Regions from separate parts of the Streptomyces sp. NPDC091649 genome, predicted to be linked through region 3. Evidence: riboswitches for the same ligand, from Rfam matches in the RefSeq annotation. Region 3 holds a riboswitch; each other region holds the start of a gene.
What was found. Region 3 has a riboswitch for thiamine pyrophosphate ahead of thiO (glycine oxidase ThiO). Riboswitches for the same ligand answer to the same signal wherever they lie in the genome.

Region 1: linked by a shared signal. The riboswitch ahead of ACIQMU_RS00410 (thiamine ABC transporter substrate-binding protein) and the one ahead of thiO (glycine oxidase ThiO) in region 3 are both predicted to bind thiamine pyrophosphate.
Region 2: linked by a shared signal. The riboswitch ahead of thiC (phosphomethylpyrimidine synthase ThiC) and the one ahead of thiO (glycine oxidase ThiO) in region 3 are both predicted to bind thiamine pyrophosphate.

Annotation. Positions count from the first base shown of each region.
Region 1 covers NZ_JBIVTR010000001.1:99,981-103,975, reverse strand. Annotated here, with positions in the region: gene ACIQMU_RS00420 (phosphatidate cytidylyltransferase) at 1-582, shown strand, start outside; gene rlmN (23S rRNA (adenine(2503)-C(2))-methyltransferase RlmN) at 684-1,790, shown strand; TPP riboswitch at 1,890-2,006, shown strand; gene ACIQMU_RS00410 (thiamine ABC transporter substrate-binding protein) at 2,088-3,185, shown strand; gene ACIQMU_RS00405 (iron ABC transporter permease) at 3,269-3,995, shown strand, end outside.
Region 2 covers NZ_JBIVTR010000005.1:352,119-356,113, reverse strand. Annotated here, with positions in the region: gene thiC (phosphomethylpyrimidine synthase ThiC) at 153-1,973, opposite strand; TPP riboswitch at 1,966-2,098, opposite strand; gene ACIQMU_RS13190 (YibE/F family protein) at 2,169-3,515, shown strand; gene ACIQMU_RS13185 (SsgA family sporulation/cell division regulator) at 3,531-3,968, opposite strand.
Region 3 covers NZ_JBIVTR010000006.1:128,465-132,459, reverse strand. Annotated here, with positions in the region: gene ACIQMU_RS13670 (Rv2175c family DNA-binding protein) at 17-382, opposite strand; gene ACIQMU_RS13665 (FAD-dependent oxidoreductase) at 466-1,707, opposite strand; gene ACIQMU_RS13660 (hypothetical protein) at 1,717-2,103, opposite strand; TPP riboswitch at 2,220-2,332, shown strand; gene thiO (glycine oxidase ThiO) at 2,330-3,511, shown strand; gene thiS (sulfur carrier protein ThiS) at 3,508-3,786, shown strand; gene ACIQMU_RS13645 (thiazole synthase) at 3,789-3,995, shown strand, end outside.

The DNA.
Region 1 (3,995 bases), on a different contig from region 3:
GGCCCCGAGGGTGCCTGGGCCGCTATGGCCCTGACCGCCCTCGCGGTGCTGGTCTGGCGGATGACCGAGCCGCCGGAGGGATATCTCAAGGACGTCACGGCCGGGGTCTTCGCGGCGTTCTACGTACCCTTCCTGGCCACCTTCGTCGCCCTGCTGCTGACGGCGGACGACGGGTCCTGGCGGGTCCTGACCTTCCTGGTCCTCACCGTGGTCAGCGACACGGGGGCGTACGCCGTCGGCTGGCGGTTCGGTACGCACAAGCTCGCCCCGCGCATCAGCCCCGGCAAGACCCGCGAGGGCCTGCTCGGCGCGGTCGCCTTCGCGATGGCCGCCGGCGCGCTGTGCATGGAGTTCCTGATCGACGGCGGCGCCTGGTGGCAGGGCCTGCTGCTCGGCCTCGCGGTCGCGGCCAGCGCCACCCTCGGCGACCTGGGCGAGTCCATGATCAAGCGGGACCTCGGGATCAAGGACATGGGCACCCTGCTCCCCGGCCACGGCGGCATCATGGACCGGCTGGACTCGCTCCTGCCGACCGCGCCGGTCGTGTGGCTGCTGCTGGTGTTGTTCGTCGGCTCCGGCTGACCGACCCGGCACCCTGCCCCACCTGCACGTTTCACGAGCGAGGGTCCGTCGTCCACAGGGCGGCGGGCCCTCGCCCGTCTGTCTGCGACACTGGATGAACCATGCCTAAGCCCGGAGAACTCACTTTCGTCGCGCCCCGCGGATCCAAGAAGCCGCCGCGGCACCTCGCCGACCTCACGCCCGCCGAGCGCAAGGAAGCGGTCGCCGCGACCGGTGAGAAGCCGTTCCGCGCCCAGCAGCTCTCGCAGCACTACTTCGCGCGGTACGCGCACGACCCGGCCGAGTGGACCAACATCCCGGCGGGGTCGCGGGAGAAGCTCGCCGAGGCGCTGTTCCCCGACCTGATGTCCGTGATGCGGCACATCAGCTGCGACGACGACACCACGCGCAAGACCCTGTGGAAGCTGCACGACGGGACGCTCGTCGAGTCCGTCCTGATGCGCTACCCGGATCGCGTGACGATGTGCATCTCCTCGCAGGCCGGCTGCGGAATGAACTGCCCCTTCTGCGCCACCGGGCAGGCCGGCCTCGACCGCAACCTGTCGACCGCCGAGATCGTGCACCAGATCGTCGACGGCATGCGCGCCTTGCGGGACGGAGAGGTGCCCGGCGGTCCCGCGCGGCTGTCCAACATCGTCTTCATGGGCATGGGGGAGCCGCTCGCCAACTACAACCGCGTGGTCGGCGCGATCCGCCGCCTCACCGAACCGGAGCCGGACGGTCTCGGGCTCTCGCAGCGCGGGATCACCGTCTCCACCGTGGGCCTCGTCCCGGCCATGCTGCGTTTCGCCGACGAGGGCTTCAAGTGCCGCCTCGCCGTCTCGCTGCACGCCCCGGACGACGAGCTGCGCGACACCCTGGTCCCGGTCAACACCCGGTGGAACGTCCGCGAGGTGCTGGACGCCGCCTGGGAGTACGCCGAGAAGTCCGGCCGCCGGATCTCCATCGAGTACGCCCTGATCCGGGACATCAACGACCAGGCGTGGCGCGGCGACCGGCTCGGCCGGCTGCTCAAGGGCAAGCGGGTGCACGTGAACCTGATCCCGCTGAACCCCACCCCCGGCTCCAAGTGGACCGCCTCGCGGCCCGAGGACGAGAAGGCGTTCGTCGAGGCCATCGCGGCCCACGGGGTGCCCGTCACCGTCCGGGACACCCGTGGCCAGGAGATCGACGGGGCCTGCGGGCAGCTGGCGGCCTCCGAGCGCTGAGCACCGGTGAGGCCGTCGGCGCCGACGGTCTCACCGGCATCGGCGGCCTCGCTGCCCGGTCGAGAACCGCCGGTGTAGCCTTGGCCTGAATTCAACTTCATATTCCGACAGGGGAGCGCCACAGCGCTGAGAGTGCGGCACCAAGGACAGGTTGGCCGCAGACCCTCTGAACCTCGCCCGGGTCATTCCGGGTAGGAAGTTCGGACCTTACTCAAGCTGTTGCGCCCTGCCCGCTTCCGGTCCGCCGGACAGCGGGCGGGGCCGCGTCTCTTCCTGGTCACCTCCAGGAGGAATCACATGAACACCACCACGAAGTACGCGGCGACCGCCCTCGCCGCCGCTCTGGGCGTCACCGCGCTGGCGGGCTGCGGCGGTGAGGACGGCTCCGCGGGCTCCGGGGCGTCCAAGGGCGGCGGCTCCAAGACCGTCACCCTCGTCAGCCACGACTCCTTCAACGTCTCGGAGGAGGTGCTGAAGGCGTTCACCGAGGAGTCCGGCTACACGGTCGAGATCCTCAAGAGCGGCGACGCCGGGGCGGCGCTCAACCAGGAGATCCTGACCAAGGGCTCCCCGCGCGGCGACGTCTTCTTCGGCGTCGACAACACCCTGCTCTCCCGCGCCCTCGACAACGGCCTGTTCACCGCGTACGAGGCCAAGGGACTGGACAAGGTCACGGCCGACACGCAGACGGACGCGAAGCACCGCGTCACGCCCGTCGACACCGGCGACATCTGCGTCAACTACGACAAGAAGTACTTCGCCGACAAGAAGCTCGCGCCGCCGGAGACCTTCGAGGACCTCCTCAAGCCGGCGTACAAGGACCTCCTCGTCACCGAGAACGCCGCGAGCTCCTCGCCCGGCCTCGGCTTCCTCCTCGGCACCATCGCCACCCAGGGCGAGGACGGTTACGAGGCGTACTGGAAGAAGCTGAAGGCCAACGGCGTCAAGGTCGTCGACGGCTGGGAGCAGGCGTACAACGAGGAGTTCTCCGGATCCACGGGCGGCAAGAAGGCCAACGCGGACCGGCCGCTCGTCGTCAGTTACGCCTCCAGCCCGCCCGTCGAGGTGCTCTACGCCGACCCGCAGCCGAAGGAGGCCCCCACCGGGGTCGCCACCGGCACCTGCTTCCGGCAGACCGAGTACGCGGGACTGCTGACCGGAGCGAAGAACGAGGCGGGCGGCAAGGCGCTGCTGGACTTCCTGATCAGCAAGACGTTCCAGGAGGACATGCCGCTCAACATGTTCGTGAACCCGGTCGTGAAGGACGCGAAGCTCCCCGAGCTGTTCACGAAGTTCGGCGAGCAGGTCGACACACCTCCCACCGTCGCGCCCGAGAAGATCACCGCCAACCGTGAGCAGTGGATCCAGTCGTGGCAGTTGCTGGTCCTGAAGTAGGCCCCAGGACGAAGCCGGCCCCGGCCGCCCCGCCCGTCCGGGGCGGCGGGCGGCGGCGCGGGACCGCGGTGCGGCTCGGCCTGATGGCCGTGCCCGTCGCGTTCTTCGCGGTGTTCTTCGCCTACCCGGTGGCCGCGATCGTCGGCCGTGGCGTCAAGACGGGCGGTGCCTGGCAGTTCGGGCGGATCGGCGAGGTGCTGGCCCGTCCGGACATCCTCGACGTCCTCTGGTTCACCACCTGGCAGGCCCTCGCCTCGACCGCGCTCACGCTGCTGATCGCCCTGCCCGGAGCGTATGTGTTCGCCCGGTTCGACTTCCCGGGCAAGCAGGTGCTGCGGGCGGTGGTCACGGTGCCGTTCGTGCTGCCGACCGTCGTCGTCGGCACCGCGTTCCTGGCGCTGCTGGGGCGGGGCGGGTTCCTCGACGAACTGTGGGGCATCCGCCTCGACACCACCGTGTGGGCGATCCTGCTGGCCCATGTGTTCTTCAACTACGCCGTGGTCGTGCGCACGGTGGGCGGGCTCTGGTCCCAGCTGGACCCCCGGCAGGAGGAAGCCGCCCGCGTCCTCGGCGCCGGACGCCTCGCCGCCTTCGGCCGGGTGACGCTGCCCGCCCTCGCCCCGGCCGTCGCCGCCGCCGCACTGATGGTCTTCCTCTTCACCTTCACCTCCTTCGGCGTCGTGCAGATCCTCGGCGGACCGGCCTACTCCACCCTGGAGGTGGAGATCTACCGGCAGACCGCGCAACTCCTGGACCTGCCGACGGCCGCCGTGCTGACCCTGGTGCAGTTCGCCGCGGTCGGCGCGATCC
Region 2 (3,995 bases), on a different contig from region 3:
CCGGACCTCTCATCAGCGTCTCCGACGGCACCTCCCGGGCCCGGTGACACCACCCCCCAGGTCATGCCTTCGACAGGGGGCAACAGTCATGCCGGGCCCGGAGGCCAGCGGCCCTCTTGCAGGACCGCGAAAAACATAACGGGGGGCTGCGGTCAGTCGGCGATGGGCAGGTAGACCCGGTTGCCCGCCGCCGCGAACTCCTTCGACTTCTCGGCCATGCCCTGCTCGATCTCCTCCTGCGAGCCTCCGTGCTGACGCCGGATGTCCTGGGAGATCTTCATCGAGCAGAACTTCGGCCCGCACATCGAGCAGAAGTGCGCCGTCTTCGCCGGTTCGGCGGGCAGCGTCTCGTCATGGAACTCCCGTGCCGTGTCCGGGTCCAGAGCCAGGTTGAACTGGTCCTCCCAGCGGAACTCGAACCGCGCGTCGGACAGCGCGTCGTCCCACTCCTGCGCGCCCGGGTGCCCCTTGGCCAGGTCGGCCGCGTGGGCGGCGATCTTGTAGGTGATGACCCCGGTCTTCACGTCATCCCGGTTCGGCAGCCCCAGGTGCTCCTTGGGCGTGACGTAACAGAGCATCGCGGTGCCCCACCAGGCGATCATCGCGGCGCCGATGCCGGAGGTGATGTGGTCGTAGGCGGGCGCGATGTCCGTGGTCAGCGGGCCGAGCGTGTAGAACGGCGCCTCCTCGCAGATTTCCTGCTGGAGGTCGATGTTCTCCTTGATCTTGTGCATCGGGACGTGCCCGGGGCCCTCGATCATGGTCTGGACGCCGTGCCGCTTGGCGATCGTGTTCAGCTCGCCCAGCGTCCGCAATTCGGCGAACTGCGCCTCGTCGTTGGCGTCCGCGATCGAACCGGGCCGCAGTCCGTCACCCAGCGAGTAGGTGACGTCGTACGTCGCGAGGATCTCGCACAGCTCCTCGAAGTGCTCGTAGAGGAACGACTCCTTGTGGTGGGCGAGACACCAGGCCGCCATGATCGAACCGCCGCGCGAGACGATGCCGGTCTTGCGACGGGCCGTCAGCGGTACGTACGGCAGGCGCACTCCGGCGTGCACCGTCATGTAGTCCACGCCCTGCTCGGCCTGTTCGATGACGGTGTCCTTGTAGATCTCCCAGGCCAGCTCCTCGGCCCGGCCGTCGACCTTCTCCAGGGCCTGGTAGAGCGGCACGGTGCCGATCGGCACGGGGGAGTTGCGCAGCACCCATTCACGAGTGGTGTGGATGTTGCGGCCGGTGGACAGGTCCATGACCGTGTCGGCGCCCCACTTCGTCGCCCACGTCATCTTGTCCACCTCCTCCTCGATGGAGGAGGAGACGGCCGAGTTGCCGATGTTGGCGTTGACCTTCACCAGGAACCGCTTGCCGATGATCATCGGCTCGATCTCGGGGTGGTTCACGTTGGCGGGCAGCACCGCCCGCCCCTCCGCGATCTCCTCGCGGACGACCTCGGCCTCCACGTTCTCCCGGATCGCGACGTACTCCATCTCCGGGGTGATCTCCCCCCGTCGGGCGTACGCGAGCTGGGTGACGGGACGGCCGTCGCGGCTGCGGCGCGGCTGGCGCGGGCGGCCGGGGAAGACGGCGTCGAGGTTGCGCAGTCCGCCGCGCGGCGTGGTGTGCTTGAGCCCGTCGTCCTCGGGGCGGGCCGGGCGGCCCGCGTACTCCTCGGTGTCGCCGCGGGCGATGATCCAGTTCTCCCGCAGGGGCGCGAGGCCGCGGCGGACATCGGTGTCGATGGAGGGGTCGGTGTACGGCCCCGACGTGTCGTACAGCGTCACGTCGTTGCCGTTGGTGAGGTGCACCTGTCGGACCGGCACCAGGAGGTCCGGGCGTGAGCCCTGGACGTATCCCTTGTGCCAGCCGATGGACTTCCCGGCCTCGTCTCTCGGCGTCCCGTCGCCCGGCGTCGTGCCGTTCGGCGTTCCGTCGTTCTGTTTCGAGGCAGGCGTGCGTGCGTCCGCTGTGGTCATGAGACCTACTCCCTACGCCGGCATTACCCGGTAACAGGTTCGGCGGTCGGCGCAGCTGATCCGTATCGGTGTACGGCGGTCAGCGCCCTCTCAGCCCGGTGCTCCGAGCTCCCGCGTGTGCAAAGGTGCCTCCACGCTAGCGTTCTTTCCGGCGAGCTGACCAGGGGGCACCCCTGTTCTTGCGATGATCGCCCCGTGACCTCCCCCCAAAACGACCCCGCACCCCAGCCGCCCCAGGGCCACAGCCACGGCCACACACACAGCCACGGGCCCGCCGCCCCGGTGTCCCAGCACCTGCGCAAGGTCATCGCCGCGGTGCTGATCCCGTTCGCGACGGCGGTCGTCGTCGGCCTGATCGCGTTCTGGCCGGGCGGCGCGCCCGACCACGAGCGCACCGGCGTCGGATTCGACCGGCAGACCCAGGACGGAAAGGTCGTCCAGGTCGTCAACGTCGACTGTGCGGACGTCAACGCCGCGCAGGTGCCCCCGACCGGCGACACCTCCACACCCTCCGGCCGGGAGGCCGTCAACGAGCAGGAGGGGGAGTGCGCGAAGGCAACCATCGAGGTGACCAGCGGCGACGACAAGGGCCGCACGTTCGTCGAGGTGGTCCAGCCGGACGCGCCCCGTCAGCTGAGCGAGGGCCAGGGCGTGGTCGTCGCGTACGCCCCCGACGCCCCGCGCGACCTCCAGTACTCGGTGACCGACGTGGACCGGAAGGTCCCGATGTCGGTGCTGGCCGGGATCTTCGCGCTGGCGGTGGTCCTGGTGGGGAGGTTGCGCGGGGTCATGGCGCTGGTGGCGCTGGCCGTGTCGTTCACCGTGCTGACCCTGTTCATCCTGCCGGCGATCCTTCAGGGCTCGAACCCACTGGTCGTGGCGGTGATCGGGGCCAGCGCCATCATGCTGGCGGCCCTCTACCTGTGTCACGGGGTGACGGCCCGTACGTCCGTGGCGGTCGTCGGCACACTGATCTCACTGCTGCTGATCGGGCTGCTGGGCTCCCTGTTCATCGGCTGGGCGCATCTCAGCGGCAACACCGATGACAACACCGGCCTCATCCACGGCCTCTACCCGGATATCGATATGAGCGGGCTGCTGCTGGCCGGCGTCATCATCGGTTCGCTCGGCGTGCTCGACGATGTGACGGTCACCCAGACCTCCGCCGTCTGGGAACTGCACCAGGCCGACCCGCGGATGGGTTGGAAGGGTCTGTACCGGGCAGGTATCCGCATCGGAAGGGACCACATCGCGTCGGTGGTCAACACCCTGGTGCTGGCGTACGCGGGCGCGGCGCTGCCGCTGCTGCTGCTCTTCTCCATCGCCCAGAGCAGCGTGGGGACGGTGGCCAACAGCGAGCTGGTCGCCGAGGAGATCGTCCGCACGCTGGTGGGGTCGATCGGCCTGGTCGCCTCGGTGCCGGTGACCACGGTGCTCGCCGCGCTGGTCGTCTCCGCGGACCGCCCGGGGTCCGGCGGCGCACAGACGGCTACGGCCGCACCCGCGCGGGCCGGGCGGGGCCGTCGCCGTAGAAAGGGATGACGGGCCGGCATCCGGTCAGCCCGCGTTCTGCTCCTCGGCGAGGATGCGGCCGAGCGCATCCTCCAGGTTCCCGTCGAAGTCACCCAGCGTGTGTTCCTGACCGAGCGGCACGAGCTTGTCCGTCCGGTCGAGGAACGCCACCAGCGGCGCCGTCCCCGCCCGGAACAGCGCACGGTCCGCGCCGACCTGGAGCCGGATGTGCACATCGCCGAGACCCTCGGGCTCGGTCGGGCCGATGTGCACATCTCCGTCGCCACTGGGGCTGTTGAGCCCGTCCAGCAGCAGTTCACGGCCGAATGCCCAGGTCACAGGGGCATCGCCGGGAAGATGGAACGTCATACGGATGGCGTACGGATCGCCGACCTCGTACCGAAGCTCCACCGGAATACGGAACGAGAGCTCCTCGGAGACGAGGAAGCTCATCATGACCTCTGCTTGAACCGACTCGCGCATCGTTCAACCCCGCAGTAGATGAAACTG
Region 3 (3,995 bases):
CTTCCTGTCGTGTCGGTCAGACGGCGAGCGCCTGGGCGCGGCGCTTCACCTCCGTACCGCGATTCTCGCTCAGCGCCTGCGCGGGGGTGCCGGGCAGGGTCGGGTCGGGGGTGAAGAGCCACTCCAGCATCTCTTCGTCGGAATAGCCGTCGTCCCTCAGGAGGGTCAGGGTGCCGGCGAGGCCCTTGACCACCTTGTCGCCGTCGATGAAGGCGGCGGGCACCTGAAGGGCCCGGTTCTCACCACGGCGTACGGCGATGAGCTGGCCATCCCTGACCAGCTGCCGTACACGCGTCACCTGGACATCGAGCATTTCCGCGATGTCGGGAAGGTGGAGCCAGGCGGGGACGAGAGCATCGGTCTTTGCGTCAATCTCGGTCACAGGGACAAGCGTGCCATCCCGGACCGACAGCCGGTAGCCGGGCCCGACCGTACGGGGGGCCGGCCCGGCGGGCCCCGCCACCGTCACAGGGCGGCGGACTTCAGCGGTACGGCGGGGTCGGCCGCCCTCTCCGGGTCGAGGACGGCTCCCGACTCGATGAGCCTGCGGCCCTGGGCGAGGTCGCGCGGGCGGCCCACGGCGAGCACGGCGGCCAGCGCGCCGTCGCGCAGCCAGCACACGGACCAGGTGTCGGCCGCCCCGTCGCCGCGCCACAGCAGGGTGTCGGCGTCCGCGTGGTGGCCGGCGTACTGCACGAAGCGGCCGAACTGCTCGGACCAGAAGTACGGGACGGGGTCGTAGACGGGGAGCGGTCCGCCGTCCTGTGCGGCCATGATCGCGGCGGCCGCGGTGCGCGGGCCCTGGAGGGCGTTGTCCCAGTGGTGGACCAGCAGACGTGTTCCGTAGCGGGCGGAGGGGAAGGAGGCGCAGTCCCCGACCGCGTACACACCGGGCAGCGAGGTGCGCAGCGCGCTGTCGGCGGTGACCGAGCCGTCCGGGCCGAGCGCGACCCCGGAGCCGGCCAGCCAGCCGGTGGCGGGGCGGGCGCCGATGCCGACGACCACGGCTCCGGCGGGCAGGACGCGGCCGTCCGCCAGGATCACGGCCCCCTCCTCGACCCGGTCGACCCGGGCCTCGGTGAGCAGTTCGGCGCCGCTGTCGGCATACCAGTCGGCCATCGGTGCGGCCACCTCGGCGGGCAGGGCGCCCGCGAGCGGGCGGGCGGCGGCCTCGACGACGGTGACCGCGCAGCCCGCGGCACGGGCCGCGGTGGCGAACTCCGCGCCGATCCAGCCCGCCCCGACGACGACCACGTCGTGCCGCCGGTCCAGGACGGGCCGCAGCCGGGCGGCGTCGTCGAGGGTGCGCAGCAGGTGGACGCCGGGCACGCCGTCGGCGCCGGGCAGGGTCATGGGCTCGGCGCCGGTCGCCAGGATCAGGGCGTCGTAGGGGACGGGCCCGTCGGCCGTGTCCAGCACCTGGTCGGCGGCGCGCAGGGCGGTGACGTCCAGGCCGAGGCGCAGGGTGATGTCCAGCGCCTCGAAGTCGATGTCGAAGGCGGAGTCCTCGGCCTTGCCCAGCAGCACGGCCTTGGACAGGGGCGGGCGGTCGTAAGGCTGGTGGGGCTCGGCCCCGATGAGGGTGACGGACCCGGTGAAGCCCGCCTCGCGCAGGGCCACGGCGCTCTGCACGCCCGCCATGCCCGCTCCGACGACCACGGCGTGCCGTGTCCGCCGCGCCGTCCGCTGCTGTGTCTGCTCGCTCACCTGTCCACCTTAATCAACTGACGTCCCGTCAGGCAGTGGGTCGCGGGAAGCGGCTCGGGGGGAGAGCTGTTCCACCACGCTGGTGCCGCCGCCCTCCCGCGACTCCCACGTCCATCGCTCCTCCAGCCGCACCCGGCCGTCCGCGAGGTCGACGACCGTGGAGAGGCAGTGCCCGGACGCGGTCGTGCCGTCCTGCTTGAGCTGCACGTAGCGGAAGTCCAGCGCGTCCCCGTCCCGGGTGCCGACGAGATGGCCGCGGACCACGTCGCCGCCCGCGTAGTCGGCCCAGATCCGGCCGTCCCGCTCGTGGTACGTGAAACGGGTGCGGGTCCCGACCTGGCCGGGAGCCTGGTCGGCGACCGGCGCGAGGACGAGTCCGTCGAGCGAACGGGCCATGGTGGCTGCTCCCTTACCGGCCTGCCGGCCGTGGACGAGTGGGTCGGGCCCTTCGTCGACAGGCCGCCGCCGCCCGGCGGACGGCAGGTTGACGACAGGCTCTAGGCTGGCCAAGGTAGAACACTCGCGGGAGCCCGGACGCACCGGGCTGAGAGGGAGGCTGGACGGCCTCCGACCGTACGAACCTGCTCCGGGTCATGCCGGCGAAGGGAGGGGCTGGACACCCATGCGCGTCTCGGGGAACACCTCCGGATCCGACGTCCTCGTCATCGGGGGCGGAATCATCGGCCTGGTCACCGCGTGGCGGGCCGCCCAGCGCGGGCTGCGCGTCACCGTGGCGGACCCGGAACCGGGCGGCGGCGCGGCCCAGGTCGCGGCGGGGATGCTGGCCGCCGTCACCGAGCTGCACTACGGCGAGCAGCTGCTGCTCGGGCTCAACCTCGCCTCCGCTGCCCGCTATCCGGCGTTCGTGGCCGAGCTGGAGGAGGCGAGCGGCCGGGACACCGGCTTCCGCGCCTGCGGCACGCTCGCCGTCGCCCTGGACTCCGACGACCGTGCCCATCTGCGCGAACTGCACGCCCTCCAGGAGCGTTCGGGTCTGGAGTCGGTCTGGCTGAGCGGCCGTGAGTGCCGCCGCCTGGAGCCGATGCTGGCCCCGGGCGTCCGGGGCGGCCTCCGGGTCGACGGCGACCACCAGGTGGATCCGCGTCGGCTCGCCGCGGCGCTGCTGACCGCCTGCGAGCGGGCCGGGGTGGCGTTCCGCCGGACGACCGCCGAGCGGCTCACCGTCGCCGGGGGCCGGGCCGCCGGGGCGCTGCTCGGCGACGGCACGGAGTTCGCGGCCGGTCAGGTCGTCCTCGCGGCGGGCAGCCTCAGCGGCCGGCTCGCGGGGCTCCCGCCGCAGCTGGTGCCGCCGGTCCGCCCGGTCAAGGGCCAGGTCCTCCGGCTCACCGTGCCCCGGGCGTACGCCCCCTTCCTGAGCCGCACCGTGCGCGCCGTGGTCCGGGGCGGCCACCTCTACCTCGTGCCGCGCGAGAACGGCGAGCTGGTCGTCGGCGCCACCAGCGAGGAGATGGGCTGGGACACCACGGTCACCGCCGGCGGGGTCTACGAGCTGCTGCGCGACGCCCACGAGCTGGTGCCCGGCATCACCGAGCTGCCCCTCACCGAGACCCGGGCCGGCCTGCGTCCCGCGACGCCCGACAACGCCCCGCTGCTCGGGCCGACCGCCCTGCCCGGCCTGCTGCTCGCCACCGGCCACCACCGCAACGGCGTCCTGCTGACCCCCCTCACCGGGGACGCGATGGCCGACGCCCTGACCACCGGCGAGCTGCCCGAGGCGGCCCGCCCCTTCGCCCCCGGCCGTTTCGCACCCGCCGCCCCCGTACTCCAGGAGCAGCCCGTATGACCCAGCAGCCCACCGCGCCGGAGCCCGCGCCCGAGCCCGCCCTCGCCCCCGCGCCCGCGCCTGCCGGGGCCTCCGTCTCCGTCTCGGTGAACGGGGAGCCCCGGTCCGTTCCCGCGGGGACGGACCTGCACACCCTCGTCGCGACGCTGACCCCGGCCCGCTCCGGGGTCGCCGCCGCCCTCAACGAGAGCGTCGTCCCGCGCGGCCGGTGGGCCGCCACGACGCTCCGCGAGGGCGACCGCGTCGAGGTCCTGACCGCCGTGCAGGGGGGCTGACCATGTCGGACGACGTCTTCGCGCTGGGGCCCGCCACGTTCGCCTCACGGCTGATCATGGGCACCGGCGGGGCCCCGAGCCTGGAGGTGCTGGAGCGGTCCCTGATCGCCTCGGGCACCGAGCTGACCACGGTCGCGATGCGCCGGCTGGACGCGTCCGTGCGGGGCTCGGTGCTCTCGGTGCTGGAGCGGCTCTCCATCCAGGTCCTG